DNA from 2 places in the Bradyrhizobium sp. USDA 4510 genome. Region 2 is predicted to be linked to the other one. Evidence: riboswitches for the same ligand, from Rfam matches in the RefSeq annotation. Region 2 holds a riboswitch; the other holds the start of a gene.
The links. Region 2 has a riboswitch for glycine ahead of ACVMDN_RS21560 (D-amino acid dehydrogenase). Riboswitches for the same ligand answer to the same signal wherever they lie in the genome.

Region 1 (15,871 bases), 170 kb from region 2:
GTGTCGGTGACGCGGAACTTAACGCCCTCCCCGGTCAGCACGCCGGTGTCGCCGACCTGGCCGCCGGACTCGCCGTAGAACGGCGTCTGGTTCAAGACGATCGCGCCGCTCTCGCCGGCCTTGAGGCTCGCGACTTCGGCGCCGTCCTTGATCAGCGCCGTCACCGCGCCTTCCGCGCTCTCGGTCTCGTAGCCCAGAAACTCGGTCGCGCCGAGCTTCTCGCGCAGCGGGAACCAGATCGCTTCGCTCGCCGCCTCGCCGGAGCCCGCCCAAGACGCACGCGCCTTGATGCGCTGGCGCTCCATCGCGTCGGTGAACGCCGCCTGGTCGACGCTGATACCGCGCGACTTCAACGCGTCCTGGGTCAGGTCCAGCGGGAAACCAAAGGTGTCGTACAGGGTGAAGGCGGTGTCGCCGTCGAACATGTCGCCCTTCTTGAGGCCGGCGCTCTTCTCGTCGAGCAGCGACAATCCGCGCACCAGGGTCTTGCGGAACCGCGTCTCTTCCAGCCGCAGCGTCTCCTCGATCAGCTTCTCAGCGCGCACTAAGTCCGGATAAGCCTGGCCCATCTCGCGGACCAGCGCCCAGACCAGCCGATGCATCAGCGGCTCGCTCGCGCCGAGCAGCTGCGCATGGCGCATCGCGCGGCGCATGATCCGGCGCAGCACATAGCCGCGGCCCTCGTTCGACGGCAGCACGCCATCGGCGATCAGGAAAGCCGACGAACGCAGATGGTCCGCGATCACCCGGTACGACGCCACGTTCCGCGCGTTCGGCCCATGGCCGAGCGCCGACGATGCCGCATCGATCAGGTTGCGGAACAGGTCGCTCTCGAACACGCTTTCGACGCCCTGCAAGATCGACGCCATGCGCTCCAGGCCCATGCCGGTATCGATCGAGGGACGCGGCAGCGCCACGCGCTCCTCCTTCGTCACCTGCTCGTACTGCATGAACACCAGGTTCCAGAACTCCAGGAAGCGGTCGCCGTCCTCCTCAGGCGTGCCCGGCGGACCGCCCCAGATGTGCTCGCCGCGATCGATGAAGATTTCGGAGCACGGCCCGCACGGGCCGGTATCGCCCATCGCCCAGAAATTGTCCGAGGTCGCGATCCGTATGATGCGGTCATCCGAGAAGCCGGCGATCTTCTTCCAGTGGCCCGCCGCCTCGTCGTCGTCGTGGTAGACGGTGACGAGCAGCTTGTCCTTCTTCAGCCCGAACTCCTTCGTGATCAGGTTCCAGGCCAGCTCGATCGCGCGCTCCTTGAAGTAATCGCCGAACGAGAAGTTGCCGAGCATCTCGAAGAAGGTGAGATGGCGCGCGGTGTAGCCGACATTGTCGAGGTCGTTGTGCTTGCCGCCGGCGCGCACGCATTTCTGCGCCGTGGTGGCACGCTGATAGGGACGCTTCTCGATCCCGGTGAAGACGTTCTTGAACTGCACCATGCCGGCATTGTTGAACATCAAGGTCGGGTCGTTGCGCGGCACCAGCGGCGACGAGGCCACGATCTCGTGCCCGTTCGCCTTGAAGTAGTTCAGAAATGTCGACCTGATGTCGTTGACGCTGCTCATGTTCATCCAATCGGAAAAAGTGGCCGGCCAGCCGCAAAAAGGCGTCATTTTCCGGCCGAACGCTTTTAGACATTGCCAGCTGCGGTGTCCAGAAACTGTGCAGGCGGATCATGGGCTTGCCGCGGCAGCACAAAGCCCATTGGATAGTTGCTGCAGCTGCGTTGACAGTCTTGGTGGCGCCGTGTTTTCTACCTACCTATACCTAGTCACGTCGGGAGAGACCGGCCTTACCGCCGGCGCCGAAGGAGCAACCGCCCCGGAAACTCTCAGGCAAAAGGACCGCGTGACGTCTGACATCTGGAAAGAGACGCTGGGGTTCGCCCCGATGCGTCCGCCGACGGGATAATACTCTCAGGCACAGCGACAGATGGGGCTTTCTGCAGGTTTCTCAAGGGGAAATAGGTCCCCGGCGGGAACCGCGAGGCCCTGTGATGCTTGCGCGCGAAACCTCCCCGCTGAAACAGACCCCGCTGCACGCGCTGCACCTTGCGCGAGGCGCCAAGATGGTGCCGTTCGCCGGCTATGACATGCCGGTGCAATACGCGGCTGGCGTGCTGAAGGAGCACCTGCACACCCGCAAGGAAGCCGGCCTGTTCGATGTGTCGCACATGGGCCAGCTCGTGCTGAAGGCCAAATCCGGCAAGGTCGCGGATGCCGCGCTCGCACTGGAAAAACTGGTGCCGCAGGACATCGTCGGCATCGCGCCGGGACGGCAGCGCTACGCGCAATTCACCAACAATGACGGTGGCCTGCTCGACGACCTGATGGTGGCGAATTTCGGCGATCACCTGTTCCTGGTGGTCAACGCCGCTTGCAAGGCCGAGGACGAGGCGCATCTGCGCGCGAATCTCTCCGACGCCTGCGAGATCATCTCGCTGGCCGACCGCGCGCTGATCGCGCTGCAGGGCCCTAAAGCCGAATCGGCGCTGGCGAAACTTTGTGCAGATGTCGGTTCGATGAAATTCATGGATGCCGGTCCGCGCCGCGTCGGCGACGTCGACTGCTTCGTCTCGCGCTCCGGCTATACCGGCGAGGACGGCTTTGAGATTTCCGTGCCCGCGGACAAGGTGGAAGCCCTGGTCACCGCGCTGCTCGACAATCCCGACGTGTTGCCGATCGGGCTCGGCGCGCGCGACAGCCTGCGGCTCGAAGCCGGGCTGTGCCTCTATGGCCATGACATCGACACCACGACGACACCGGTCGAAGGCGCGCTGGAATGGTCGGTGCAGAAGGTTCGCCGCAGCGGCGGCGCCCGCGCCGGCGGCTTCCCCGGCGCCGACAAAATTCTCGCGCAATTCGCAGATGGCGCTGCGCGCCGACGGGTCGGCCTGAAGCCTGACGGCCGCGCACCGGTGCGCGAAGGCGCCGCGCTGTTCGCCGATGCCGGCTCGACCGAGCAGATCGGCAAGGTGACCTCGGGCGGCTTCGGCCCGAGCCTCAATGCGCCGGTTGCGATGGGCTACCTGCCCACGGCCCTTTCCGCCGTCGGCACCACCGTTTTCGCCGAAGTGCGCGGCCAGCGGCTGCCGCTGAAAGTCGCCGCTACGCCCTTCGTCCCCAATACCTACAAACGCTGAACGCCAAAGGATCGACCCCATGACGACGCTGTACACGTCCGACCACGAATGGCTCCGCATCGAGGGCGACGTCGCCACGATCGGGATCACCGACTATGCGCAGTCGCAGCTCGGCGACGTCGTGTTCGTCGAACTGCCCAAGGTCGGCCGCAGCCTGAAGAAGGCCGAGGCCGCCGCTGTCGTCGAATCCGTCAAGGCCGCCTCCGACGTTTACGCGCCGATCTCCGGCGAGGTGGTCGAGGTCAACGACGCGCTCGCCGCCGAGCCCGCGCTGGTCAATTCCGACGCCGGCGGCAAGGCCTGGTTCTTCAAGCTGAAGATTGCCGACAAGGGCGAGCTCGGCGGCCTGATGGACGAGGCCGCCTACGCCGCGCACACCGCCTAAAGGATCACTCCGAGGATCACGTCATGAACGCGCCCTTCAAGCCGATCAACGAAGCCGCCACCGATTTCGTCCGCCGCCACATCGGACCGTCGCCGCGCGACGTCAACGCGATGCTGGAGACGGTCGGCGCCGCGAGCCTGCAGGCGCTGATGAACGAGACGCTGCCGGCGTCGATCCGGCAGAAGGCGCCGCTCGATCTCGGCCGGGCGCTGAGCGAGACCGAGGCGCTCGCGCATATGAGCGAGCTCGCCGCGCAGAACCAGGTGTTCACCTCGCTGATCGGCCAGGGCTATTCGGGCACCATCCTGCCCGCGGTGATCCAGCGCAACATTCTGGAGAACCCGGCCTGGTACACCGCCTATACGCCGTACCAGCCGGAGATCAGCCAGGGCCGGCTCGAGGCCCTGTTCAATTTCCAGACCATGATCTGCGATCTCACCGGGCTCGACGTCGCCAACGCCTCGCTGCTCGACGAGGCGACCGCCGCGGCGGAAGCGATGGCGCTCGCCGAGCGCCACTCGCAGGTCAAGGCAAAGGTGTTCTTCGTCGACAAGGAGGTGCATCCGCAGACGCTGGCGGTGATGCGCACGCGCGCCGCGCCGCTGGGCTGGGCGCTGGTGGTCGGCGATCCCCTGACCGAGCTCGACAACGCCGATGTGCTCGGCGCGCTGCTGCAATATCCGGGAACGTCGGGCGCAGTACGCGACCTCAAGCCTGCCATCGCGTCGCTGCGCGCCAAGGGCGCGCTTGCGATCGTCGCGGCGGACCTGCTGTCGCTGACGCTGCTCGCCTCGCCCGGCGAGCTCGGCGCCGACATCGCGATCGGTTCGGCGCAGCGGTTCGGCGTGCCGATGGGGTATGGCGGACCACACGCCGCCTATATGGCGGTGCGCGACACGCTGAAGCGCTCGCTGCCCGGCCGCATCGTCGGCCTCTCGGTGGATTCGCGTGGCCAGCCCGCCTATCGCCTCGCGCTGCAGACCCGCGAGCAGCATATCCGCCGCGAGAAGGCGACCTCGAACATCTGCACCGCGCAGGTGCTGCTCGCCGTGATCGCCTCGATGTATGCGGTCTATCACGGTCCCGAGGGCCTGACCCATATCGCACGCAGCGTGCATCGTCGCGCCACCGTGCTTGCGGCCGGCCTGCGCAAGCTCGGCTTTGCGCCGACCAGCGAAGCGTTCTTCGATACCGTGACCGTCGAGGCAGGTAGCAAGCAGATCGAGCTCGTCACCCGCGCGCAGGCGGAACAGATCAACCTTCGCGTCGGCGCGACCACGCTCGGCATCGCGCTCGACGAGACCTCGACGCCGGAGACGGTCGAGGCGGTGTGGCGCGTGTTCGGCGGCAAGCTCAGCTATGCCGAGATCGAGGCCGGCGCGCACGAGGCGCTGCCGAAGGAGCTGCGGCGCACCAGCGCCTTCCTCAGCCATCCGGTGTTCAATACGCATCGTTCCGAGACCGAGCTGCTGCGCTACATGCGCAAGCTCAGCGATCGTGACCTCGCGCTCGACCGCGCGATGATCCCGCTCGGCTCCTGCACGATGAAGCTCAACGCCACCACCGAAATGATCCCGCTGACCTGGCCGGCGTTCGGCAATCTGCATCCGTTCGCGCCGGCGGATCAGGCCAAGGGCTATCACGCGCTGTTCAAGCGGCTGGAGCAATGGCTGTGCGACATCACCGGCTATGACGCAGTCTCGCTGCAGCCGAATTCCGGCGCGCAGGGCGAATATGCCGGGCTGCTGGCGATCCGCGGCTATCACCTCGCGCGCGGCGAGCCGCACCGCAAGGTGTGCCTGATCCCCTCCTCCGCGCACGGCACCAATCCGGCCTCGGCTGCGATGGTCGGCATGGAGGTCGTGGTCGTCGCGTGCGATGCGCGCGGCGACGTCGACGTCAATGATCTTCGCGCCAAGGCGGAGAAGCACTCCGCCAACCTTGCCGCGGTCATGATCACCTATCCGTCGACCCACGGCGTGTTCGAGGAGCATATCCGCGAGATCTGCGACATCGTGCATGCCCATGGCGGCCAGGTCTATCTCGACGGCGCCAACATGAACGCGCAGGTCGGACTGTCGCGGCCCGGCGATTACGGCGCCGATGTCAGCCATCTCAACCTGCACAAGACCTTCTGCATTCCGCATGGCGGCGGCGGCCCCGGCATGGGCCCGATCGGCGTGAAGGCGCATCTTGCGCCCTATCTGCCGGGCCATCCCGCAACCGACGGGGCAACTGCGCACGCCATCGGCCCGGTGTCGGCCGCGCCGTTTGGCTCGGCGTCGATCCTGACCATCTCCTACATCTACATCCTGATGATGGGCGGCGAAGGTCTGACGCGCGCCACCGAGATCGCGATCCTCAATGCCAACTACATCGCCGCACGGCTGCAGCCACACTTCCCGGTGCTGTACCGCAACGAGCGCGGCCGCGTTGCGCATGAGTGCATCATCGATCCGCGGCCGCTGAAGACGACCAGCGGCGTCACCGTCGACGACATCGCGAAACGCCTGATCGACTACGGCTTCCACGCGCCGACCATGAGCTTCCCGGTGGCGGGCACGCTGATGATCGAACCGACGGAATCGGAATCGAAGTTCGAGATCGACCGGTTCTGCGACGCCATGATCGCGATCCGGGGCGAGATCGCGGAGATCGAGAAGGGCCGCTGGGAGGTCGAGGCCTCGCCGCTGCGCCACGCGCCGCACACCGTGCACGACATCGCCGACGATGCCTGGAACCGGGCCTACACCCGCGCCGAAGGCTGCTTCCCGGACGGCGTGTCGCGGTCCGACAAATACTGGAGCCCGGTCGGCCGCGTCGACAACGTCTACGGCGACCGCAACCTGGTGTGCTCGTGCCCGCCGGTCGAGGATTACGCGCAGGCGGCTGAGTAAAGCGCACCATTGTTGCAGCTACGTCGTGCTGCGTCTCTGACGCGTGATTCACTCGGTGTCATTCCGGGGCTCGCGAAGCGAGAACCCGGAATCTCGATCCACGACTTCCGGATTCCGGATTCGCGACTTCGTCGCGCCCCGGAATGACGGACTGGCCCGCCCGCGGCAGGAGGAAACATGCGCGAGGAATTCTGGTTCCATTTCCCGGTCCGCGTCCGCTATTCGGAGGTCGACGCGCAGGCCGTGGTGTTCAACGCCCACTACCTCACCTATTTCGACACCGCCATCACCGAATATTTCCGCGCGCTCGGCTACGACTATCTCGGCGAGGTGGCGCGGACCGGCATCGACTTCCACACCGTGAAATCGGTCGTCGAGTACAAGGCTCCGATCCGGTTCGACGAGGACATCGAGGTCTGCGTCCGGGTCGCCAAGATCGGCCGCTCCTCGATCAATCTTGCGCTCGCGATCTTCGCCAAAGGCTCCGATGACCTGCGCGCCACCGGCGAGATCATCTGGGTCGCGACCGACCAGAAGACCCATCAGTCGGTCGCGGTGACCGAGGATTTGCGGGCGCTGATCGCGAGCCGGGAAAAGGCGCTGGCGTAGAGATCAGAACGTCGCGTGCTGGCGTCGCTCGAACAAGCCTTACGGAGCGACGAGAGTGCGGCTCTCGGCGTCCCAGCGCCACAGCCGCTCATTGGTCAGTTCGGTGCCGCCCCACCAGCGATGGATCGTGTTGTACTGGCTGAAGTCGAGCTCGCGATCCGACACTTCCTGGCCGAAATCGGTGAGCGACAGCCGACTGTCCCGGTGTCGGTTGTTTCGGGCCTTCAGATCGTCGGGCGCTTCGATCTCCGCGGGGAATCCGGTCAGAACCGGTGATGGACAATAGGCGAGCCGGTCCAGGATCAGCTCCGCTTCCTGAAAATCGAACACGCCGCGTTCCCGGTTCAGCTCGTTTGAAAGGACCTGTGGGCTTGTCTCGCCGTCGGCGACGAGATCCAGCATCCGCAGTTCGGACGCGCCGAGGCCGGTGTCTTGCCCGGGTAGCTCCTCCAGCAACGCAATCAGCGCCGCGCGGAGCTGCGGGATGGCCGACAGATCCTGCATGAGAAGGTCGAAACAGGGCTCGGGCGTCGGAGCGCGATAGGCATTCCAGGCGCGACCGGCCAATTCCAGCCGATCATCGGTCACCGCAAGTGCAGGCAATCGCCATTTCGCCAAGCTCTCGCCTCGGTACCCGCCGATCTCGACATCGGTCTGGACCAGCTTGAGCTTCGCTACGATGTGGCGGTGCGGGCGGAGCACGTCGAGCAACCAGGCCAGCACCAACTGGTCATTCGGCTGGGGATCAGCCCATAGCTCGACGCTATCGCAACGCTCGCACAACTCGACAAGCCCAATGTCCCGACCGATCGAGCCGGTCCATCTTGAACTGGCGAAGTCGAGCCAGTGCGTGTCGAAATCGACATGCTTTGCGGAACGCGGTTCCAGCAGGGTCGTGAGGTCATCCGACGAGGGCATTTTCCCCCAAACGAAGCGCGGCCTCAACCCGACGACGATGTCCGCCCTTCCCGCCTGCCTCAGGCGATAGCTCGCGAGTTCACTTGTCGCCAGGATCAGACTTGTCACGATGCTCTCCGGCTACGCGCGATGGCATCAGCACCGCAAGCTGAGGATCAACTGCTTTACAAAAGACACACAAAACCAAACGGGCGCCGAAGACGTCGGCAACTCAACGTCCTCAGCGCCCGCTTGCAGCGAAATGATTGAGACTTACTCCTCCGTCGGCTCCTCGCCCTCGGCGTCGCGTTCGGGCGTGCCGGCGAGGATCTGCTCGGAGATCAGGCCGGAGTTCTGCCGGATCGCGGCTTCGATCTTGGCGGTGATGTCGGGATTCGACTTCAGGAACGCCTTGGAATTCTCGCGACCCTGGCCGAGCCGCTGGCTGTCATAGGAGAACCAGGCGCCGGACTTCTCGACGATGCCGGCCTTGACGCCGAGGTCGAGGATCTCGCCCATCTTGGAAACGCCCTCGCCATACATGATGTCGAACTCGACCTGCTTGAAGGGCGGCGCCAGCTTGTTCTTCACCACCTTGACGCGGGTGGTGTTGCCGACGACTTCGTCGCGCTCCTTGATAGCGCCGATGCGGCGGATGTCGAGACGAACCGAGGCATAAAACTTCAGCGCGTTGCCGCCGGTGGTGGTCTCCGGCGAGCCGTACATCACGCCGATCTTCATACGGATCTGGTTGATGAAGATCACCATCGTGTTCGACTTGTTGATCGAGGCGGTGAGCTTGCGCAGCGCCTGGCTCATCAGGCGGGCCTGCAGACCCGGCAGCGCATCGCCCATCTCGCCCTCGAGCTCGGCCTTCGGCACCAGCGCCGCGACCGAATCGATCACCAGCACGTCGACCGCGCCGGAGCGCACCAGCGTGTCGGCGATCTCGAGTGCCTGCTCGCCGGTGTCCGGCTGCGAGATCAAGAGCTCGTCGATGTTGACGCCGAGCTTGCGCGCATAGACCGGATCGAGCGCGTGTTCAGCGTCGATGAAGGCGCAGATGCCGCCCTTCTTCTGGCCTTCCGCCACCGTGTGCAGCGCCAGCGTGGTCTTGCCCGACGATTCCGGCCCGTAGATTTCGACGATGCGCCCCTTCGGCAGGCCGCCGACGCCGAGCGCGATATCGAGCCCGAGCGACCCCGACGACACCGTCTCGACATCCATCGAACGGTCGTTCTTGCCGAGCTTCATCACCGAGCCCTTGCCGAACTGGCGCTCGATCTGGGAGAGCGCGGCTGAGAGGGCCTTGGACTTGTCCATGGAGGATCCTTCGACGATACGCAGTGCGGTGGCGGACATTTGGGATGTGCTCCTTATGGCGGGGATTCGCTAGCGGGAAAACGGGCGATGAGATCAGGCGGAAATGCGTTGTTGATTGGAACCTCGTACCACGTTTGTTCTAAGTTCGCAATATGTTCTTTCGAGCAGACCGGTGCTGGCCTGTTTCCATCCCTAGTGGCCTGCTTTGATTTTTGGAGTGGCCTAGTTTGGGTTTAACCCCGCCTCAACCAAGGGTTAGCCGATGTTCTCGGTAGGACTACTGAACCGCGCGGTGGATGTTCTCACCATAGCAATGGTTATGGTCCGCCAAGTGTTCGCTATCCCCAGCGGACGAGTGTTACCGGGTGTTCTCCGTGGGGGAACGAAGTTCCGCGCGGAGGCGGAAAAAGAGGGCCAAATGGCGGGATTAGAGGTGCCCTTGATCTAACTCAATCGGCCGCACCTGGCCCGGCTCAACCCTCCGGGCATGAAGGAACCCGTCAAGCCTGAGGAGGAGCCAAAGCGCCCCACGCGTTTAGAGGAGGCTCGGCGCATCATCGAGGAGTATGCCAAAGACCTTCGCGAAATCATAAAGAAGCTTCGCGAGCGCCTGCACTGAGCCTCGCCTCAGTTTGAAATCAGTGAGGCTTTGGAGCGTCTTTCGGCGCTGGCACGCTAGCGTTCGGGTCAATACCGCAGCGCTTGGTTTGATAGCCATGCCAATCGATACCGATCCCCTTTTTCTTTGCGGGGTGGTTGTATTCCGCTTTGTACTGCGCCCGGCACTCCTCCATGGTCATGGCGTTGGCGGACGAAGTGAACAAGCCGATCACAGCAACGATAACCAGACAGCGACCCATGGAATATCCCCATCTTTTGGTTAGCCGCCGTAGCTCGGGCACACAATCGGCAACGGCTTTGCACCGGGCTTTCGGCGCTCATAGCCACGGCAGTAATTAGCGATGCACGCCTCGTTTCTGTGGCCCATGCATGCATCGCACCTCGCGACGCAATCTTCATACGTCACACCGGGGCGATGCTCATCAATAAGCCGCTTCGGCTTCTCTTGCTGCTGAGCTATAGCCGGAAGCGCAGCCAGAACCAGAGCAAGCAATGCGATGCCGGATTTCATGGTCGATCCTCCTAGCTCGTGGAGGACTGTTAATCTGACATGCCGCTGCGGAACTTGACGCAGATCAAGAGGCGCTGAGGCCGCCTCAGTTGGCGGCCCCGGATCAGAACGTCTCGACGAGTTACGTTGAGCGGCAAAACCTTTCGCTGCGCATGTCGTCGCGCCGGTTCACTCGCCTCACCAATGGCTTTTCAAAGAACTTGGAGAACCATATCGCGGCCGTCGCGCTGTACGTCTGCCACTATAATCTCTGCCGCACCCATGAAGCCCTGCGCACGACGCCAGCGAAGGCGCTGGGCGTCACCGAGAAGGCGTGGAGCATTGCGCGGCTTGTGGACGCTGCGCTCTCTGTGGCTCCCGCGCTGCCCACGGAGACGCCTCCGGACCGGCGTCGGAAGTTCGTAGTAATCGAGGGAGGAAAGCGGTGAGTCAAAATGACTCACCAAAAACTCTTGCTGAATCAATGATTCTGTTACTCTGCGGTCAGCAAGGAGATTCGCATGGCGGACGCCACGTACAATTTGAATGGTGGGTTCAAGCCTACAATGAAGAGGTTCGCTGATCTCAGCGGACCTGATTTTTTTCCAACGCCACAGTGGGCGACATTTGCCCTTATCGACAACGAGAAATTCAGCGGCGACATTTGGGAAAGCGCGTGCGGCGATGGCAGCATGTCTAAGGTGCTGGAGCAGACAGGGCAATCCGTTCGCAGCTCCGATCTGTACGATCGCGGCTATGGAGAAGCCGGATTTGATTTCCTCGCGCCTCAGTGGTCCGCCGACAATATCGTGACCAATCCGCCGTACAATTGCGCTGAGGGATTTGTTGCGAGTGGCGTCAAACACTCGAATAGAAAGTTCGCGCTGCTTCTGCGCCTTGCCTTCCTTGAAGGGGCTAATCGCGCAAATACAATTTTCGCCAAAATCCCGCCCGCGCGCGTTTGGGTTTTCAGCGAGCGCATTACCTTCTACCCAAGCGGCGTAGAGCCGAAAGGTAGCGGCACGACAGCGTATGCTTGGTTCGTCTGGGACAAGGACGCGCCGGGCAGAACCGAATTGAAATGGTTCAAGCCCGGCTATAAGGCGAAGTTTGCTTAGTCTTTCCCGGGGAGCGCGAGTCCGCCCGGGATTTGTACAAGTCGTCCTTCGTAGATCGCGTTGCCGGGAGACGCTTTGTGAGAGGTGATATTACGCACCTGCTGCTCCCAAACGGCTTCGTTGGGGCGCGTTTCGCTTTGCTTTAAGTCTTCTTCTGAAAGAACGATCTGGTTTGGAATTTCGGCAATCAGTTCCTTGATCGTGGCCCGTCCGGTAGCGCTGGACTTCAAAATCGCTTCGGCGGCCTTGGCAACTTCATCCTCAGTAACCCGAGACATGCTTCCTCCATGTGGTAGAGTCCACAAGTAGGCTCGACTTCTGGTAGTTGGAGTCAGTAAAACTACGGAAGGGGTCAGTGGCCTGTTTTGTTCTGGCGAGTGGCCTGTTTCGGCCAGTACCAGCAGACCGGTGCTGTCCGTCTTTAAACCCCCGTATCCTCATTTGATTTTGAGAGTGTCCTAATTCCGATTAAGCGAACGGAAACCGTAGCTTGGCCGATGTTCTCAGTAGGACTACCGAGGCGCCCCATCGGATGTTCTATCCCCGTCCCGCCTTTGACCGAGCACCCCGACAGGGAGGCTGAGGCCGAGGAGCGCCCGTGGGGTAGGGAAAGATTCTGGACACCCCCACCTCAAGCTAGAACCTCCATGGCGCGGAAGGGCATTTGCATAAGTGAATGAGTGTCCTGATTTCCCCAAGCGAGTGTCCCAACTAGGACAGCACCAACAGACCGGTGCCGGCCTGTTTCCATCCACAGTGGCCTGCTTTGATTTTTCGAGTGGCCCGGCTTGGGTTTAACCCCGTCGTAACCAAGGGTTAGCCGATGTTCTCGGTAGGACTACTGAGAAGGCCCTCAGATGTTCTGGCCCCATAATTTCCTGCGGGTCGCGATCTGTTCTCGCGGAATCTTTACTGGAACAATTGACCCGGCAGTGCCCTTATTTGGGGGCCCCCAGCCAGACAGGTAGCCCCCCGACTGCTGGAGGAAAACCCGCCTCCGGGACGGGTTGGCGGCCCCCTGTTGGGGCCGTTTAAAATTCCGTAGTTCTCCGGCCAAGAACAAAGTTCCGGCCATGCGACGCGCCTTGCGCCCGAAGTTCCCCTGATAATCAACAAGTTAACCTGACAGGCGCGATGGCGTCCGATAACGGCTGGCACAATCTGCATACTACCTTCGTACCCCTCCTGAGCGCTGGAAAAACTCCGTAGCGTTCGACGGAAGACTCGGGTTCCGCCAGCGTTCGTAACATTGGCCTGCTCCAAGCAACGCGAATTGCGCGGCGCCGGGCAGGCAACATGGCTGGCGACCGTTCCGTGGCGACGCTGCCGGCGGACGAATCCTTTCCGGAATCCACAACGACGGCCCGAACGGGCGCGGCCTTTCACACGATCTTTTTACGGGTGCTGATCATTACTACAACTAATAGTTTAAATATCGACGACCGCCCTTCAATCGCAGAACCGTTACAAATGATCCACAGGGGCGTCGAGTTCAGCGTCACTCAGCTGATGGCCGGCGTCTGGAAATGGCGCTTCCAGATCGGCGATCGCGTCTTCACGGGCAAGACCGAAGCAAAGCTCGATCTTCTGGCGATCCGCCGCGTGCAGCTGCGGATTGATCGCGAGCTGAACAATCTGGGGCGGGAACGGACCCGCGGCAGCAATGGGGACTGAGGCACAGTCTATCGTGCACGCCCCGGTGCCCTGACGCGCTGGCCTGCAGAGCTTCGGTTCTAATTAAAATTAGAACACACGAACCGGCGCCCGCTTCGCTCGAAAACGCTTCAGTCCGCGCTGGCCAGCCGCCGCATCGTGAACTCGATGTCGCCGCCGGGGAGCTCGCGCCAGCTCTCGACGGCGCTCATATAGGCCGCCTTCGGGTAGCGCTTGAGAAAGTCACGCGCCCTCACGCGGGCCTGATCGCGTGGCAGGCTGAAGGTCTCGCGCAGATAGCCGTCGTCCGGCTTTCGCCGCTCGGCCATCCGGCTGGCGAGATCGCGCGGACGAGACACCATTGCCGCAACTCCGGACCAATTGACGACACCCCCAATATAGGGGTGGCGGCGGGAGAATCCGAGTCGGAGGGAGGCGGACGAGGTCGCCCCGAACGGGCGTTACTGGCTACGCGGCGCGGCGCTTCCCGGCTGCGCCGAGCTTCCGGTCTTGGTCTTCGGCTTGGCGGGATGGGCGGCCGCCTTCGGCGGATCGCTGCGCACGACGCCCCAGGGATCGGACGATCCCTTGGCATCGGGAATCTTGCTGAGCGAGTCCTTGTAGGCCTTGTCCCTGACCGCGTCCTGCTCCTTCTCCTCCTGGGTCCTGGTCTTGACCTCAGGCATCAGGTTGACGTTCGGCATCTGCGCATAGGCCGGCGCCGACAGCAGCACCGCAACCGCAACTGCGCTCAAAACTCTCATAAGAACACTCCCTGCATTTTCGTCGGCGGTATATCACCGCAACAAAGCCGTCGCCAAGCGCGCCTGCCCCGGCCCCGAACATGATGCGTTTCCGCGGAATCGCATCATGTTCTCATCTCTTTGTTTGAGCATGATCTTTTTCGGAAAACCGGTTTCCACTTTTCCGGATCATGCCCCTAGAGATGGTCTGACTTGCAGGATTTCGGCGACTGCATCCAGTCGTCCCAGATCGGACCGCAGCGCGTGCAACCGCTGAGCGCAAGTCCGATCGCAATCACGCCGCCGAGCACCACCAACCTGCGGAACATGTACGCCCCCACCACTCGCGAGCAGGCGACTGGGCGCCGAAACTGGGGCATTTTCAAGCCGGGCACGGCGCTTGCAGCGCAGCGCAGTGCGCGTCGGAGCGCAGCGCAGTGCGCGTCGGAGCGCAGCGCAGTGCGCGTCGGAGCGCGAGCACGCGTCGGACGGGCTGCCGGCGCGCACTGGTTTGACCGGGCGGCCGCGCAAATTACAGTGCGCAACAAAGCAGAAAAGGAATCGATCAAATGACTTTGGCGATGAGCTGGGACGAGTGGACGCAGCACGACGGGACGGCGCTCGCGGAGCGCGTCAGGTCCGGCGAGCTGACGCCCCGTGAGCTGGCGTCGCAGGCAGCCAGCGCCGTCACCAAGGTCGATCCCGCGCTCTCCGGCGTCGTCGAGCTGTTCGACGATGTGATCGCCGATCCGGCGCGCGACGGCGCCGACCTCGACGGCCCGTTCGCCGGCCTGCCCTTCCTGATGAAGGACCTCGGCCCGACCCTGAAGGGACGGCTGCAGGAGATGGGCTCGCTGATGATGCGCGGCAATCGCGCCGCGGCGGATACCTTCCTGACCGCGAAGATGCGCAAGGCCGGGCTCAATTTGATCGGCCGCACCACGACGCCGGAGTTCGGGGTCTGCAGCTCGGCGGAAAATCCCGCGGTCTATGTCACGCGCAATCCCTGGAACACCGACTACACCACCTGCGGCTCGTCGGCAGGCAGCGCGACGATGGTCGCCGCCGGTGCGGTGCCAATCGCGCATGCGACCGACGGCGGCGGCTCGATCCGCATTCCCGCCGGGGTCAACGGCAATATCGGCCTGAAAGTCTCGCGCGGCGTGTTCTCGCTCGCGCCGCATCTGTCCGATCTCACCGGGCTGGTCTCGATCCAGGGCTGCCAGTCGCGCACGGTGCGCGACACCGCTGGCTTCGTCGATGCCTGCCGGGGACCTGCGCCCGGCGAGTTCATGCCGTTCTGGACCTCGCCCGAGCCATATGCCGCGATGATCGCGCGCGACCCCGGCCGGCTCAGAATCGCGCTGTCGCACACCTGGGGCGACTATCGCGCGACGCCGCACATCACAGCCGAACTCGAACGGGTCGGCCGCTTCCTCGAAGGCCTCGGCCATCAGGTCGATTACGCATTGCCGTCGATCGACTACCGGGATGCCTTCGCGGCACAGACCACCTGCTACATCGGCAATTTCGCCGTCGTGATCGGCAACATGCTCGCCGCGCGCGGGCTGGAGCGGCCGCCGGCGGAGCTGATCGAGCCGATCAACATCCGCATCTGGGAGCATGGCCGCGACTTCAGCTTCGCCGATCGCGCACGCATGCAGGCCGTCTTCAACACCACCTCGCGCGGCTTCGGCGCCTTCTTCGAGGACTGGGACATCATCCTGACGCCGATCACGGCACTGCCGACGCCGAAGGTCGGCACCACGGAATATCTCACCATCAGCGACAATCCGTCGGTGCTGGACTGGTTCGGCAATCTCTGGCGCAACTTCGCCTTCACGCCGCTCGCCAATCTCTGCGGCATCCCCGCGATCTCGCTGCCGCTCGCGACCAACGAGCACGGCCTGCCGCTCGGCATTCAGGCGATCGGAAAGCAAGCGAGTGACGGGCTGTTGCTGCAGCTCGCCGCCCAGATCGAACGGGCGAT
Region 2 (15,871 bases):
GCGCACGGATTCTCGTCGTCGGCTTCACCGGCGGCATCGGTCTCGCCCGCACCAATCTGTTGATGATCAAGGGCGCGAGCGTGCTCGGCGTTCGCGCCGGCGAGGCAGTGCGCAAGGATCCCGCACTCGGCGAGTTCAGGTTCAAGGCGCTGAGCGAATGGGCCGAGGCCGGCCGGGTGCGGCCGAATATCTCGCACCGGCTGCCGCTGGAAGACTATGCGAAGGCGATGCGGCTGTTGATCGAGCGCAAGGCGATCGGGCGTGTGGCGCTGCTGACGAGGCCGTGAATCCACAGTGTCCAAATTCTGCAGTGCAGCCAAATGACGCGATGGGCCTGACGTTCAGGGAATCGAACCCGGGTCCGTCGCGTGATATCCTCTGCCGGCTGAGTGTCGTTGCAGGGGGGAGGATATGACATGCGTATCGCTGTGATGGCGGCCGGTGCCCTCGGCGGTTATTTCGGAGCACGTATGGCCGCGGCAGGGCACGACGTGTTCTTTATCGCACGCGGCTCCAACCTCGAGGCGATCAGGAAAAACGGTCTCAAGGTCGAGAGTGTGCTCGGCAATCTTCATTTGCCCGAACCCAACGTGACCGATGATCCAGCCACGGTCGGCCCTGTCGATATCGTACTGTTCGCGGTCAAGCTTTGGGACAGCGAGACGGCAGCCAGGTCGTCTCTCCCCCTGGTCGGACCCCGCACCCGGGTGATCCCGCTGCAAAACGGGGTCGATAGCGCCGAGAGGATCGCCCCGATTCTCGGCGCCGACAACGTGGTCGCTGGAAGTGCCTACATTGCTACAGTGCTGTCCGCGCCTGGCGTCGTCACCCACACGAGCCAGTTCGCGCGCATGGTCTGCGGCAGAACCGACGGTAAGCCCGATGACGGCCTCAAGGCCTTTGCCGACGCCGCTCAAGCGGCCGGCATCGACATCTCGGTGTCCGACGGGATTGACCGCGAGCGCTGGCAGAAATTTGTATTCCTCGTCGGACTATCAGGCGCGACCGCAACGACTCGCCAGCCGCTGGGGCCGATCCTGGCCGACCCGGATACGCGAGCGTTCTTTTACAGCCTGATGAGCGAGGTGGTGGCGGTCGGCCGTGCCAGGGGCGTTCCGATTCCGGAGAATTTTGCCGAGGACCGAATGAAATTCGCGGAAGCATCGCCGCCCACCTTCAAGGCTTCCATGCTGCACGATCTCGAACGCGGTAACCGGCTCGAACTCGACTGGCTCGCCGGAAAGGTGGTGGAGTTCGCCCGCCCGCTTGGCATTCCTACGCCAGCCAACAATGCGGTCTATGCCATGCTCAAGCTGCACAGGATGGGTAACGCTCGCGCCTAGTCCACCCGACGATTTGTGCTGAATTTCCCCTCTTGCAAGAACGCGATGGTCTGCGCGATCGCTTCCTTGTTGCGCACCAGCCAGGGATGCGAGGTGCGGATCACGATGTGATCGGCCATGCCCTCGAGCCTGGTGTTGGCGACCGACACCCGGCCGTCATGCGGCCGCGGCAGGGCCATGGAGGTGATCGGATAGACCGAACGGTTGCCGGCGATGATGCCGGCGGAATAATCGATCGGCGGCAGCAGCGCGCTGGTTGCGGCATCGCGGCGGGTGACGAGCTGCTGCCCGGCCGGACCGAAATAGGCGCGATAAGCCGCGAGGTTCTTCAGGCGGTCGGCGATCTCGCTGCCGCCGTTCGGCGTGCCCAGCATCACGACGCGGCCGAGCCGCGCCGGGCGATGCCTTGCCAGATAGACGCGCGCCAGAAGCCCGCCCATGGAATGGCAGACGAAGTTCACGGAGCCGTCGAGGCTCTCTGCGAACCGATCGAGCGAGGGGCGGATGTCCTGGGCCAACACGTCGAGTGGCTTGCGCCGGCTATCATAGTCGAGATTGAGGGTGGCAAAGCCGGCAGCCGTCAGTGCCAGCTCCATCCTGCGAAACGAGCGCGCCGTCCTGCTGATGCCGTGCAGCAGGACGACGCCGTCAAGTGTGGACGCCGCTTGACGCCGTTCGTTCACTTATAGTCGCGCTCTTGCCACCACGGGAAATAGTCGGGCATGTCCGACGACACCTTATTCTTGAACTGCGCGGGGCGCTTTTCCAGGAACGACACCACGCCTTCCTTGACGTCGTCGGAGCGGCCGCGGGCATAGATGCCGCGGCTGTCGACCTTGTGCGCCTCCATCGGATCGTCGGCGCCCATCATGCGCCACATCATCTGGCGGATCAGCGCCACCGATACCGGCGCGGTCTTGGCCGCGAACTCCTTGGCGAGTGCACGCGCGGTCGGCAGCAGATCGGCCGGCGGCACCACCTTGCTGACGAGCCGGCCGGCGAGCGCTTCCTGCGCCGGGAAGACGCGGCCGGAATAGCACCATTCCAGCGCCTGCGAGATGCCGACGATGCGCGGCAGGAACCAGCTCGATGCGGCTTCCGGCACGATGCCGCGCTGGGAGAACACGAAGCCGAAGCGCGCGGCGTCGGAGGCGATGCGGATATCCATCGCAAGCTGCATGGTGACGCCGATGCCGACCGCCGGGCCGTTCACGGCAGCGATCACCGGCTTCAGGCACTTGAAGATGCGCAGCGTCACTTGCCCGCCGCCGTCACGCACCTGCGGATCGCTGTAGTCGACGCTGCCGTCGGCATTGCGCTTGACCGGGCCGCGCCGGGCATCGCGGTCGAACGTGTTGGCGCCGGAGGAAAGATCGGCGCCGGCGCAGAAGCCGCGGCCCGCACCCGTCACGATGATGGCCCTGACGTCGTCGTCCTTGTCGGCTTTGTCGAACGCGTCGATCAGCTCCTGCTGCATCGTGGCGTTGAAGGCGTTGAGCTTGTCGGGCCGGTTCAGCGTGATGGTCAGGATTTGCTCGGCGACCTCGTACTTGATCGTCTCATACGCCATGGGGATGATTTCCTCTCGGTTTTCTTGAATGAACGGCGCTGGCGCGCGTCTCCATCCAGTTAACCCGGCAATCATCCGTTGTGAAGAAGAGGGATGCGCGGGCCTGACTCCGCGCATCCTGACTTGCGTTGAGGCGCTGCTTTACTTCTTCGGCGGCGCGGGCCACGGCTTCTGCGGGCCGCGCAGGCCTTCGAACGCCTTGCCCATGCCGAGCACGCCGATGTCGTCGAAGCGGCGGCCGATGATCTGGACGCCGATCGGAAAGCCCTTCTTGTCGTAGCCGGCGTTGATCGACAGCGCCGGGTTCTCCGACATATTCCACGGCACGGTAAAGCAGATGTGCTCGAACGGCTTTGCCGGGTCGTTGAGCGGCGCGGCGAACTCCGCCGGGAAGTTCACCACCGGCGATACTGGCGAGATCACGTAGTCGACCTCGCAGAACAATTTCGCGGCGGCAGCGCGGATCGCCATCGTCATGTTGAAGCCGCGCACCACATCGACGCCGGAGAGCTTTGCGCCGGCTTCTGCCCAGTTGAGGATGTAGGGCAGGGTCTTGCCGCGGTCGGCCTGCGACAGTTTCGACAGCTCGTCCCAGGTCCTAGCGCGCCAGAAATTGTCGAGCCCTTCGAGCATCTCGGGCGTCAGGATGCCGTCGATCTCGGTGATGACGGCGCCGGCGGATTCGAACGCCTTCGCAGCCTTCACGACGACCTCGCGAACCTCCTTCTCGACCTTCTGGCCGGAGCCGGCGTCGAGCATCAGCCCGATGCGCAGCTTGCGCGGCGACTTCTCCAGCGCCTTCCAGTTCACCTCGAGCGCCGGCAGGCTCATGCCGTCGCGGCGATCGGGACGCGACAATACGCTCATCATCAGCGCGGCGTCGTCGACGGTGCGGGTCATCGGACCGGCGACGCGGCCGACATAGGGCGGGTCGATCGGCACGCGGCCGAGGCTCGGTTTCAATGCGACGAGGCCGCACCAGTTGGCCGGCAGCCGCACCGAGCCGCCGATATCGGTGCCGAGATGCAAGGGACCATAGCCGGCAGCGCCTGCCGCGCCCGCGCCGGCGCTCGAGCCGCCGGGGTTCTTGCTGACATCCCAGGGATTGCGGGTCAGGGGATGGAACGAGGACAGGCCCGACGACAGCATGCCGTAGTCCGGCATCGTGGTCTTGGAGAAGATCACGCAGCCGGCCTCGCGCAGCCGCGCCGCAGGCGGTGCATCCTTCTCCGCGGGCGCCAGCTTGACGCTCGCCGCGCCCAGCGGCACCGGCTGCCCCTTGGTCGCGACATTGTCCTTGATGGTGGCGGGAACGCCATCGAGCGTGCCGGCCGGCTCGGCCTGCTGCCAGCGCTCGGTCGAGGTCTTGGCGACCTTCCGCGCCCCTTCCGGGTCGTACAAATACAGCGCCTTGATGTGCGGCTCCCAGGTCGCGACCTGGGAGATGATTTCCTCCAGCACCTCGGACGGCGAGAACTGCTTGGCACGATAGCCGGCGAGCAGGTCGACGGCGGAGAGATCGTGCAGCGACGTGATGGCGTCCCCTTTGGGCTTATGCATGCGCACCTGCCGGCATGCGTTTCTCGATGATGCGGGCGAACATGCTGGCGCCGATCGGCAGGATCTTGTCGTCGAGAACGTAACCGGGATTGTGAACGGGCACGGAGCCGTCATGGCCGACCCAGAAATACGCGCCGGGAATGGCCTGCATCATGTCGGCGAAATCCTCGCTGCCCATCTTGGGTGTCGAGCGGGTGATGACCTTGGCCGGGTCGACGACGGTGCGCGCGACTTCCTCGACCACGCGGGACTGCTCTTCCTGATTCACCAGCACGCTGAAGCCGTCGCGGATCTCGACCGAGATTTCGGCGCCATATGCCACCGCAAAGCCGGCGGAGATTTCGCGCATGCGCTTGCGGATCAGCTCACGAATCTCGTCGGAGAAGCAGCGCACCGTGCCGCACATCCAGGCTTCGCCGGGAATGACGTTGTACGCCGACCCGGAATGGATCTGCGTGATCGACAGCACCGCAGCCTGCAGCGGATCGACGTTGCGGCTGACGATCGACTGCAACGCCTGTCCGAGCGTCATTGCGATCACGACCGCGTCCTTGGAACGCTCCGGCATCGCGCCATGGGCGCCGTAGCCCTGGATCCTGATGTCGAAGAAGTCGGCTGCGGCCATTGCCGGGCCCGGCAGGATCGCGATCTCGCCATGGTTGAGGTCCGGCGCGTTGTGCAGGCCATAGACCTCGTCGCAGGGGAACTGCTTGAACAGGCCGTCCTTGATCATGGCGCGCGCGCCGCCGAGGCCTTCCTCGGCCGGCTGGAAGATGAAATGCACGGTGCCGTCGAAATTGCGGGTCTCGGCGAGATAGCGCGCCGAGCCGAGCAGCATCGTGGTGTGGCCGTCATGGCCGCAGCCGTGGAAGCGGCCGGGGATGGTCGAACGCCACTTCAGATTGGTGTTCTCCTCCATCGGCAGCGCGTCCATGTCGGCGCGCAGGCCGATCTTCTTGGTGCCGTTGCCCTTGCCCTTGAGCACACCGACCACGCCGGTGCCGCCGAGGCCGCGATGCACCTCGATGCCCCAGCTCGTCAGCTTGTCGGCGACGATGCCCGAGGTGCGGACCTCCTCGAAGCCGATCTCGGGATGCGCATGCAGATCCCGTCTGATGGCGGTGAGTTCGTCGGCAAAACTGTCGATGCGCTCAATGGTCGGCATGGCTCTCTATCCGTTTGTGCGTGATGGGGAGGTGGGTGTGAAAGTAGGGCCGTTCGGCTTGATACGAATGCCGGGACGCAAATGTTTCCACGGCAGCGTGGCGGTATCGGCGGGCATCGCGCCGGGAGCGGCGCAGATCAAGAGCTTCTCGGCGATCGGCTCGAAATCGGCACGGAAGTGCACCGAGCTCTTGTTGACCAAGATCTTCTGTGCCGTCGGCTCGATGCCGACATAGCGGTACATCGCCTGGTCGGCAAGCTGGGCCTTGTAGGAGCCGACCACGACGCGCACGTCGCCGATCCGCAGGCAGGCCGAGGGGCCCATGTCCATGTCGCGGCCGCCGAAATAGGGACCGGGAGCCACGAATTTGCCATCCGAGAGCTGTTCGACGACAAAAGTCTCCCGGTATGGCGCGTCGCCGGGAATGCCGGACTTGCCGCCGAGCTCGAGCGTGACTGATGCCCCGACACCGGCGCTGTGCGCGGCCTTCGCGGATTGCGGGTCGTAGATCACGCCGGTTGCGGCACTCGCCTTGTTGCGCACCAGCGCGCGCAGCATGCCGGTGGTGTCGGAATCGCCACCGGCGCCGGGATTGTCCTGGGTGTCGGCGATGATGATCGGCCGGCTCGCCGCTTTCGCCAGTTCCATCGCCAGCCGCACGCCTTCGTCGGGCGAATAGATCCGGCCGTCGAAATCGTCCTCATGGCTCTCGACCAGGGCGACGACCTTGTCGGCGGCGGCATCCGCATCGGCCTGGGTCCGGCCGTACGCGAATACGCTCGGCCCGCAATCCCTGAAATCGGCGGCCGGAAAACCCGGCGCAAACGACAGTGTCGGCACCGCGTCGCTCTCGAGGGCGGCGAGCTTTTGATAGATGCCCTTGGTCGGCTGGTCGTTGGTGCATTGCCAGCTGATCGGGATCAGGAACGGCAATTGCCGGAAGGCCTTTGCGAAGCGCTGCCTGGTTTTGAGCATCAGCGCCAGATGCCGGGCGCAGGCGCGGCCGGTTTCGGCCATATCGACATGCGGATAGGTGCGGTAGGCAATCAGCGCATCGGCATGCTCGATCATCTTTGGCGAGACGTTCGCATGCAGATCGAGGCTCGCCACCAGCGGCAGGTCGTTGCCGATCGCCTTGCGCACGCGGGCCAGCGTTTCGCCTTCGCCGTCGTCATAATGCTCGGTGACCATGGCGCCGTGCAGGTCGAGATAGACGGCATCGATCGGTCCGGCCGCGGCGATGCCGTCGACCATTTCCGTCACGATCCGCTCGAACGCATCCTTGCTGACATGCGCCGACGGGCTCGCCGCGGCGAAGATCGTCGGCACCAGCTCCCAGCCATTGGCTTCCGCCGCCTCGACAAAGCCGGCGAGGCCGACATTGATCTTGCGCATGACCTTGAGCACGTCGGCGCCATGCGTCATCGACGGCCAGCCGCCGCCATGCACGAAATCGTCATAGGTTGCCTTCGTCGGTGCGAAGGTATTGGTCTCGTGCAGGAAGCCGCCAACGGCAATGCGGGTCATCAAGTCGGTCTCGATACGTTTCTTCGATCATGATGCGATCATAACGACGCGCGTCATGATCTCATCTCGTTGGTTGGAGCGTGATCTCCGGGGAAGACCGGTGTCCACCTTCAGGGCCACGCTCTAGCGCGCGACGTTAAGCGTGTCGTCGCGCCCAGCGCAAGCCGGGGAGCACCAGCGGATTTGCATGCCCTGTGGGCGGAAAGGCTTGAGGCTAAAGACCTAGGCCGTCGCCACAATGCCTTCCGAAACGGGGCGGAAGTTGGCGAAGTCCCAATCGCGTCCGGGCGCCGCATCGAGCAGCGCGCGGGTATAGGCTTGCTGCGGATTGGTCAGCACCTCGGCGGCCGGTCCCTGTTCCACGACGCGGCCATGCTGCATCACGGCGACGTCGTCGCAGATCTGTGCGGCGACGCGCAAATCATGCGTGATGAACAGCAGCGCGATGCCCAGCCGGCGCTGGATTTCGTCAAGCAGATCCAGCACCTGCGCCTGCACCGAGACGTCGAGCGCGGACACCGCCTCATCCGCGACGAGCACGTCGGGATCGAGCGCCAGCGCGCGCGCGATCGCGATGCGCTGGCGCTGGCCGCCGGAGAACTGGTGCGGATAGCGCGAGATCGCGTCGGGCGGCAGATGGACGAGCTCGAGCAGCTCGCGCGCCCGCGCCAGCGCGTCCTTGCGCGGCATGCCATAATTGACCGGGCCTTCCGCGATGCTCTCGCCGACGGTGACGCGCGGATTGAGCGAGCGGTAGGGATCCTGGAAGATGATCTGGATCTTCTGGCGATGCGGCTGCAACAGCCGGCGCGACAGGTCGGAGATCTCGCGGCCGGCGAGGCGCACCCCGCCCGAGGTCGGATCGATCAGGCGGACGATGCAGCGCGCCACCGTCGACTTGCCGGAACCGCTTTCGCCGACGATGCCGAGCGTGCGGCCCTTGCGCAGAGTGAGCGTGACGTTGCTGGCGGCGGCGACCTCGCGGGCTTTGCCGTACAGCGACCGCTCCCGGTAGACCTTGCTGAGCTCGTTGGCTTCCAGCACCACGGGCTCGGTCGTCTCCGGGCGCGGCGCGCGCGGCACCAGGCTCGGCACCGAGGACAAGAGGTTGCGGGTGTACTCCATCTTCGGATTGCGCAGCACGTCCTGCAGCGGGCCGGTTTCGACCAGGCGGCCGTGCCGCATCACCGCGACGCGGTCGGCGATCTCGGCCACCACGCCCATGTCGTGGGTGATAAACAGAACCGCGGTGCCGTGATCGCGTTGCAGGTCGCGGATCAAGGTGAGGATCTGCTTCTGGGTGGTGACGTCGAGCGCGGTGGTCGGCTCGTCCGCGATCAGGAGCTTCGGCTCCAGCACCAGCGCCATCGCGATCATGATGCGCTGGCGCTGACCGCCCGAGAGGCGGTGCGGGTAGGAGGAGAAGATGCGCTCCACGTCCGGCAGCCGCACATGCTCCATCATCGCCAAAATCTTCTGGCGCCGTGCGCGGGCGTCGAGATCGGTATGGGCACGCAGCACCTCGTCGATCTGGCGGCCGACCGGCACGACCGGATTGAGCGCGGTCATCGGCTCCTGGAAGATCATCGCCATCCGCGTGGCGCGGAGTTGCCGCAGCCGCCGGTCGCTGGCGGTGAGCAGTTCCTCGCCGACCAGTTTGACGCTGCCGCCAGACGGCACCAGCGTGCCCTTCTGCTGCAGGCCCATCACGGTGAGCGATGTCACCGACTTGCCCGAGCCGCTTTCGCCGACCAGGCACAGCGTCTCGCTTTCACGTACCTGCAGCGAGAGGTCGTCGATGATGCGATGCGCATCCGCCTTGCGGCCGAGGCCGACGACGAGATTGCTGATGTCGAGGACGACGTTGGTCATGTCAGGGTCTCTTGGCGCTGTGAAGGAATTTACCCACTGTCATTCCGGGATGGTGCGCCAGCACCAGACCCGGAATCTCGAGATTCCGGGTTCGATGCTTCGCATCGCCCCGGAATGACGGCTTCAGAAGAGCTGAAGCCGTCACTTGCCCTCACGCTGCTTCATGCGGGGATCGAGCGCGTCGCGGGCGGCGTCGCCGATCAGGTTGACGCTGAGAATGGCGATCGAGAGCAGCAGCCCCGGCCAGAAGATCAGCGACGGCTTGACCTGGAAATAGGCGCGGCCCTCGGCCATGATGTTGCCCCAGGTCGGCGTTTCCGGCGAGATGCCGGCGCCGAGGAACGACAGGATCGCCTCGGTCAGGATCGCGGACGCGCAGACATAGGTGCCTTGCACGATCAGCGGCGCGATCGTGTTCGGCATCAAATGCCGCCACATGATCTTCGGCAGGCTGGTGCCGAGCGAGATCGCGGCCTCGACATAAGGTTCCTCGCGTGCGGTCAGCACCACCGAGCGCACCAGCCGCGCCACGCGCGGGATCTCGGGGATGGTGATCGCGACCATCACGGTCCAGATGCTGGCGCCCGACAGCGACACCACGGCGATCGCGAGCAGGATGGCGGGGATCGCCATCAGGCCGTCCATCACGCGCATCAGCACCGCATCGACCCAGCGGAAGAAGCCGGCGACGAGGCCGATCAGAAGGCCGATGGCGATCGAGCAGACGGCGGCGCCGAGCCCGATCACCAGCGAGATCCGTGCGCCGTAGATGATGCGCGACAACAGGTCGCGGCCATAAGCGTCGGTGCCGAGCAGATATTGCGCGCTCGACGGCTTCAGCCGCTGCGACGGCGTCAGCAGCAGAGGATCGTGCGGCGCAAGCAGCGGCGCGAAGATCGCCATCAGGATGATGAGGGAGAGGCTGATCGTCGCAACCGCGATGATCGGCGTCGACGTCAGGAAGCCGAACTTGACGCGGAACGGCCGGGTAACGGGAAGCGAGGATTCGGGAAGGGTTTCGATCGCCATTGCTCAGTACCGGATACGAGGATCGAGCAGGGTGTAGGCGAGGTCGATCAACAGATTGACCGCGACGTAGATACCCGACGTCAACAGGATCATCGCCTGGATCACCGGATAGTCGCGCGCCAGCACCGCATCGACGGTGAGGCGGCCGATGCCGGGCAGATTGAACACGCTCTCGGTGACGACGACGCCGGAGATCAGCAGCGCGAAGCCGGAACCGATCACCGTGATGACCGGCACGGCGGCGTTGCGCAGCGCATGGCGCAGCAGCACGCCGGTCTCGCCGATGCCCTTGGCCCGCGCCGTGCGCACGTAATCCTCGCCGAGCACATCGAGCATCGAGGCCCGCGTCATGCGTGCGATCAGCGCGACATAGATGAAGGAGAGTGTGCAGGTCGGCAGGATGAGGCGCTGGAAGAACGGACCGAAGCCGGCCGAGATGCTCTTGAAGCCCTGTACCGGAACCCAGCGCAGATCGATCGCAAAGATCTGGATCAGCACATAGCCGATGACGAACACCGGCACCGAGAAGCCGAGCACGGAAAGCCCCATCACGAAGCGGTCGATCCAGGTGCCGTGCTTCCACGCCGCGATCACGCCGAGCGGCACCGCCACCAGGATCGAGAGGATGATGGTGGCCAGCGCGACCGAGATCGAGGGCTCGAGGCGCGGGACGATCATTTCGAGGATCGGCTTGTTCGAGATCAGGGAGACGCCGAGGTCGCCGTGCAGCAACTTGGCGATCCAGGTGTAGAACTGGATGTAGATCGGCTCGTTCAGACCAAGCGAGGTCCGAATGCGTTCGAGCTGTTCGGGCGTCGCGTTGTCGCCGGCGAGGATGGCAGCCGGGTCGCCCGGCGTCAGCCGCAGCAACAGGAACACGAACAGAGCCACCACGCCCATCACGGGAATGGCGGCGAGGATGCGGCGAAGCAGATATCCGAGCAAATTTGATCCGTTGGGTTGTGGTCGATGAAGTCCCCAGCGGGACCGTTGCACACCAGACCGTAGCACAGATGGTAGCAGACTCACGGTAGAACTTGAGCAAGTCCCATGCCATCGGTGCTGCGGATTTTGCGGTGCAGCTAATCAGTCCTGTTGGCCGCGATTATTCCTCCGGTGAAGTTTGAAGCAGTCCACTGGAAGGTGGATTGATTTTAGCTTTGCGCGCGTCGGCGGGCACGTCGAGCCCGGCACCGAACGTCGGCGCCATCGGCGGCGTGTCGAGGTCGCGCCAATCGTCGATCGCCTGGGCCACCATCTGCGCCGTCGCCGCCGACAGTGTCCAGCCAAGATGACCGTGGCCCGTATTGTAGAACACGCCCGGAATCCGTCCGGCGCGAACCACCGGCATCATGTTCGGCATCATCGGGCGCAAGCCCGCCCATGGCACGACTTTCGACGTGTCGATCTCCGGGAAATGATGCCGCACCCAGTCCACCAGCGGTTGAATGCGATCGGCGCGAATGTCGCGGTTGAAGCCGTTGAACTCGGCGGTGCCGGCGACGCGGAAGCGGTCGGCGCCGAGCCGGCTGGTGACGATCTTCGCAGCTTCATCGAGCAGGCTGACGGTTGGGGCCGCATTCCGGCTTTGCGGCGCATCGAGCTGCACCGTGATCGAATAGCCCTTCACCGGATAGACATTGACGCGGTCGTTGAGCAGGCTGGCGAAGTGGCGGCTCGCCACGCCGGCGCAAATCACGATCCCGTCCGCCTGCAGCTGCTGGCGCGTCGCGACCGCAGCATCATGTGAAGCAGCTTCGTTCCAGCCGATGCGGAAGCCGTCATCGCCGTGTGCGATCGTGTCGACGTCGGCTTCATGGACGAACCTCGCGCCACGGCGGATGCAGGCGTCGGCAAGCCCACGCGTGAATTTGTGAATATCGCCGGTCGCGTCCGACGGCGTGAAGAAGCCGCCATAGCAGGTTGTCTGCAGCGCGGGTTCGATGACGCGGATCTCGTCCGGGGTCACCGGCCGGCGGTCGAGCCCGCCTTGCTGCAGCAGCGCGTTGACCTTGAGGCCGGCTTCGAAGCCGGCCCTGTCGTGATAGACGTGCAGGATGCCGCGGCGTTCGAGATCGAAGGCGATGTTTTCGCGCTCTGCGATCGAGAACAGATGCTTGCGCGCTTCGATGGCGAGCTTCGTGGTCTCGATGGTGTTGCCGCGATAGCGCGTGATGTGGCCTACGAACTCGCCGATCCAGGAATATTTGTGCCAGCTCGGCTTCGGGTTCATCAGCAGCGGCGCGTCGCTTCTCAGCATCCAGCGCAGCCCCTTGAGGATGGTCGCGGCGCTGTTCCACACCTCGGCGTTGCTGGCGGAGAGTTGTCCGCCATTGGCGAACGAGGTTTCCATCGCGGCGTAGCGATGCCTGTCGAGGACAGTCACCTTGTAGCCGCGTTCAAGCAGGGCATAGGCCGTCGTTACGCCGGTGATGCCGGCGCCGATGATCGCGATGTGTGGCATGATAGTTGTCAGGCTCCCGTGGGTTAGAGTCGCCGAACCGCCGGTGAAACCGGCATCGGCGCCCCATCTGTCACGGTACCTGAGAGCTTGATCCGCATCGGGCTGTGGCCAGAAGCGAACTATCCCCTTCGGTGGACGTCATGGCCCTTGATGTGCGGCCATGTTCGTCTCTCTCCAGATCGTCCTGACGATACAGTCCTTTTGCCTGAGAGTTTCCGGGGCGGTTGCTCCGTCGGCGCCGAAGCCAACAACACGATTGTTGTCGGTTCGATCTCTCCCGCATCGTCGCGTTGGACGGCCGGACCGTAGGCGAAGCCTTAAAAATGGACAAGGCTAAATTTCGATCCGGCAGTGCCAACGTGTTGTGCAGTGCAAATCGATGTCAGTCCAGCGTCGCCAGCAGTGCCGCCATCAGGCGGCCGCGTTCGGCGAGGCTGTCGACCTCGATGTGCTCGTTGAGCGTATGTGCATCGGCGCCGCGAACGCCGAGGCCGTCGAGCGTGGGGATGCCCATCGCGCCGGTGAAGTTGCCGTCCGAGCCGCCGCCGGCGCTGCCGTGCGGCAGATCGAGACCCATCGCTGCAGCAAGGCCTTTTGCCTTTTCATAGAGCGCCATGGTGCCCGCATCGGGCTCCCACACCGGGCGGGTGACGCCGCGCGTCACCTTGAAGGTCACGTCGTTGGCGGTGCCCGACAGTGCCAGCATGCGCTCGACGCCACGGTCGAGATCGGCCTGGCGCTTGGCCATGCTGAGCGCTTCGCCGGTACAGGTCGTCGCGACGCAATTGACCCACTGGCCGCCATGCACGATGCCGACCGAGAAGGTGCAGTCCTCGGTGGTCATGCCGTCGATGGCGATGATCTGCCGCGCCATCTCGCGGATCGCGGAGCGACCGGAAGACAGCGTTGCGCCGGCATGGCTGGGCTTGCCGGTGGCTTCCAGGTTGAAGCGCGCGATCGCATAACGGCCGGTGACGACGCCGTTGTTCGGACGGCCGGGCTCCGGCACCAGCACATATTTGTTGCGCGCGGCTTCCGCCTCGATGATGTCGCGCGTCGACGGCGTGCCGACCTCTTCGTCGGGGGTGAACAGCACGGTGATCGGCAGCGGAGTCGTGAAGGAGGCGCGCGCCAATTGCCTGATCGCCTCGATCGACAGGTAGTTGCCGCCCTTCATGTCGAAGATGCCCGGCCCGAAGCACTTGTTGCCTTCGCGCCGCCACTTCAGCTTTTCGATCGTGCCGACGGGGTGAACGGTGTCCAGATGGCCGGCGATCAGGATGCCGGGCTGGCCTTGTTTCGGATGGGGGAAACGGGCGCGGACGCAGCCCGCGAAGCCCTGGCGTCCGGCGATGCGCTCGATCGTCGCACCCATGATCGCCATCTCGCGGGCGGCGAGATCGAGCATGCGTTCGACCGCGGCGGCGTCCCAGGTCGGGCTTTCGCATTCCACCCAGCTGCGCAGGCCCTGCAGCATCGTTTCGGAATCAAAGGGGAGATTGGCGGGGTTCATCGTTGTTCTCTCTTGTTGTTCTGACGGCGCCGGCATCGCGCGCGCGTTACGAAAATCTCAGCCGACGATTTTGTAAAGCCAAAATCTGGCGCGCGGCCTCATTCGTTTGTGTACGTCCGATGCGACCTGAAACCGATTGACGCGCTTGGCGCTTGGTGCAAGTCTCAATTTCACAAGCCATACAGCATGTTAGTTCGCCTAAATAACGAACCACATGCATAACGAATAAGCCGGCTTTGACCAGTTACACGTCAGGAGAGATTGCATGTTCCCTATCTCGCGTTGGAAACACCGCACGCTAGCGGCCGCGTTGACGGCGCTCGCGCTGTCGTTCGCGCCGCAGGAATTGTCATTCGCGCCGCAGGCGATGGCCGCGGGCAAGACCATCACCGCGGTGATGCACTCGGATCTGCGCGTCATCGATCCGATCATGACCACGGCCTACATCACCCGCGATCATGGCTACATGATCTATGACACGCTGCTGGCGACGGATTCCAATTTCAAGATCCAGCCGCAGATGGCGGACTGGAAGGTTTCCGACGACAAGCTGACCTACACGTTCACGCTGCGCGACGGTCTGAAGTGGCACGACGGCGCGCCGGTCACCGCGGAAGACTGCGTCGCCTCGCTGCAGCGTTGGGGCAAGGTCGACGGCATGGGCCAGAAGCTGATGGACTTCGTCGCGAGCCTGGAGGCGACCGACGCCAAGACCATCACGCTGAAGCTGAAGGAACCCTACGGCCTCGTGCTGGAATCGATCGGCAAGCCGTCATCGCGCGTGCCGTTCATGATGCCGAAGCGTCTGGCCGAGACGCCGCCGGACAAGCCGATCCCGGAACAGATCGGCTCCGGACCGTTCAAATTCGTGCAGGCGGAATTCCAGCCGGGCGTGAAGGCGGTCTATGAGAAGAACAAGGACTACGTGCCGCGCAAGGAGCCTGCGAGTTGGACCGCGGGCGGCAAGGTGGTCAAGGTCGACCGTGTCGAGTGGGTCACGATGGCCGATGCGCAGACCGCGGTGAACGCGTTGCAATCCGGCGACATCGATTTCATGGAGAACCTTCCGTTCGACATGCTACCGGTGCTCGAAGCCAATCCGGATCTCAAGATCGACGTCCTGAACAAGTTCGGCTTCCAGACCCTCGGACGCATGAACTTCCTCTATCCGCCGTTCGACAATCCGAAGGTGCGCCGGGCTGCGTTCCTGGCGATGAACCAGAAGGACGTGCTCGACGCGCTGGTCGGCAACGCCAAGTACCAGAGGATCTGCGGCGCCTTCTTCGTCTGCGGCACGCCGCTCGAGACCGACGTCGGGGCCGAAACGCTGGTGAAGGGCAACGGCCTGGCGGAAGCCAAGAAGGCGCTTGCCGCATCCGGCTATGACGGCACCCCCGTGGTGATCATGGCGCCGGGCGACGTCACGACGTTGAAAGCCCAACCGGTCGTGGCTGCGCAGCAGTTGCGCGAGGCCGGCTTCAAGGTCGACCTGCAGGCCACCGACTGGCAGACCGTGGTGACCCGCCGCGCCAGCCAGAAGCCGCCGAAGGAAGGCGGCTGGAACATGTTCTTCACCAACTGGGTCGCGGCCGACGTCTCCGACCCGATCGTCAACGCGTCGATCACCGGTCGCGGCAAGAATGGCGGCTGGTTCGGCTGGGCCGAAGACGCGAAGATCGAGGAGTTGCGTGACAAGTTCGCGCGCGCCGGCTCGGCTGAGGAAAAGAAGAAGATCGCCGCGGAAATCCAGACCGAGGCCTACGATCAGGTGATCTACGTTCCGCTCGGCCAGTACACCATTCCGAGCGCATGGCGGAAGTCGCTGACC

Region 1: it holds a riboswitch for glycine, as region 2 does, so the genes downstream of both, gcvT (glycine cleavage system aminomethyltransferase GcvT) here and ACVMDN_RS21560 (D-amino acid dehydrogenase) in region 2, are expected to answer to the same signal.

The regions. Positions count from the first base shown of each region.
Region 1 covers NZ_JBSSBT010000001.1:4,818,322-4,834,192, forward strand. Annotated here, with positions in the region: gene alaS (alanine--tRNA ligase) at 1-1,568, opposite strand, end outside; glycine riboswitch at 1,771-1,859, shown strand; gene gcvT (glycine cleavage system aminomethyltransferase GcvT) at 2,000-3,145, shown strand; gene gcvH (glycine cleavage system protein GcvH) at 3,165-3,530, shown strand; gene gcvP (aminomethyl-transferring glycine dehydrogenase) at 3,554-6,427, shown strand; gene ACVMDN_RS22410 (acyl-CoA thioesterase) at 6,605-7,036, shown strand; gene ACVMDN_RS22415 (hypothetical protein) at 7,076-8,062, opposite strand; gene recA (recombinase RecA) at 8,207-9,295, opposite strand; gene ACVMDN_RS22425 (hypothetical protein) at 9,895-10,116, opposite strand; gene ACVMDN_RS22430 (hypothetical protein) at 10,137-10,388, opposite strand; partial or broken gene ACVMDN_RS22435 (IS1 family transposase) at 10,487-10,816, shown strand; gene ACVMDN_RS22440 (hypothetical protein) at 10,889-11,485, shown strand; gene ACVMDN_RS22445 (hypothetical protein) at 11,482-11,763, opposite strand; gene ACVMDN_RS22450 (hypothetical protein) at 12,956-13,159, shown strand; gene ACVMDN_RS22455 (hypothetical protein) at 13,270-13,500, opposite strand; gene ACVMDN_RS22460 (hypothetical protein) at 13,600-13,902, opposite strand; gene ACVMDN_RS22465 (hypothetical protein) at 14,079-14,210, opposite strand; gene ACVMDN_RS22470 (amidase) at 14,451-15,871, shown strand, end outside.
Region 2 covers NZ_JBSSBT010000001.1:4,649,533-4,665,403, reverse strand. Annotated here, with positions in the region: gene ACVMDN_RS21610 (NADPH:quinone oxidoreductase family protein) at 1-287, shown strand, start outside; gene ACVMDN_RS21605 (ketopantoate reductase family protein) at 417-1,343, shown strand; gene ACVMDN_RS21600 (esterase/lipase family protein) at 1,340-2,026, opposite strand; gene ACVMDN_RS21595 (crotonase/enoyl-CoA hydratase family protein) at 2,023-2,913, opposite strand; gene ACVMDN_RS21590 (amidase) at 3,055-4,473, opposite strand; gene ACVMDN_RS21585 (M20 aminoacylase family protein) at 4,466-5,638, opposite strand; gene ACVMDN_RS21580 (M81 family metallopeptidase) at 5,645-7,165, opposite strand; gene ACVMDN_RS21575 (ABC transporter ATP-binding protein) at 7,388-9,037, opposite strand; gene ACVMDN_RS21570 (ABC transporter permease) at 9,179-10,066, opposite strand; gene ACVMDN_RS21565 (ABC transporter permease) at 10,070-11,011, opposite strand; gene ACVMDN_RS21560 (D-amino acid dehydrogenase) at 11,172-12,530, opposite strand; glycine riboswitch at 12,596-12,710, opposite strand; glycine riboswitch at 12,714-12,820, opposite strand; gene ACVMDN_RS21555 (M20/M25/M40 family metallo-hydrolase) at 12,913-14,043, opposite strand; gene ACVMDN_RS21550 (ABC transporter substrate-binding protein) at 14,309-15,871, shown strand, end outside.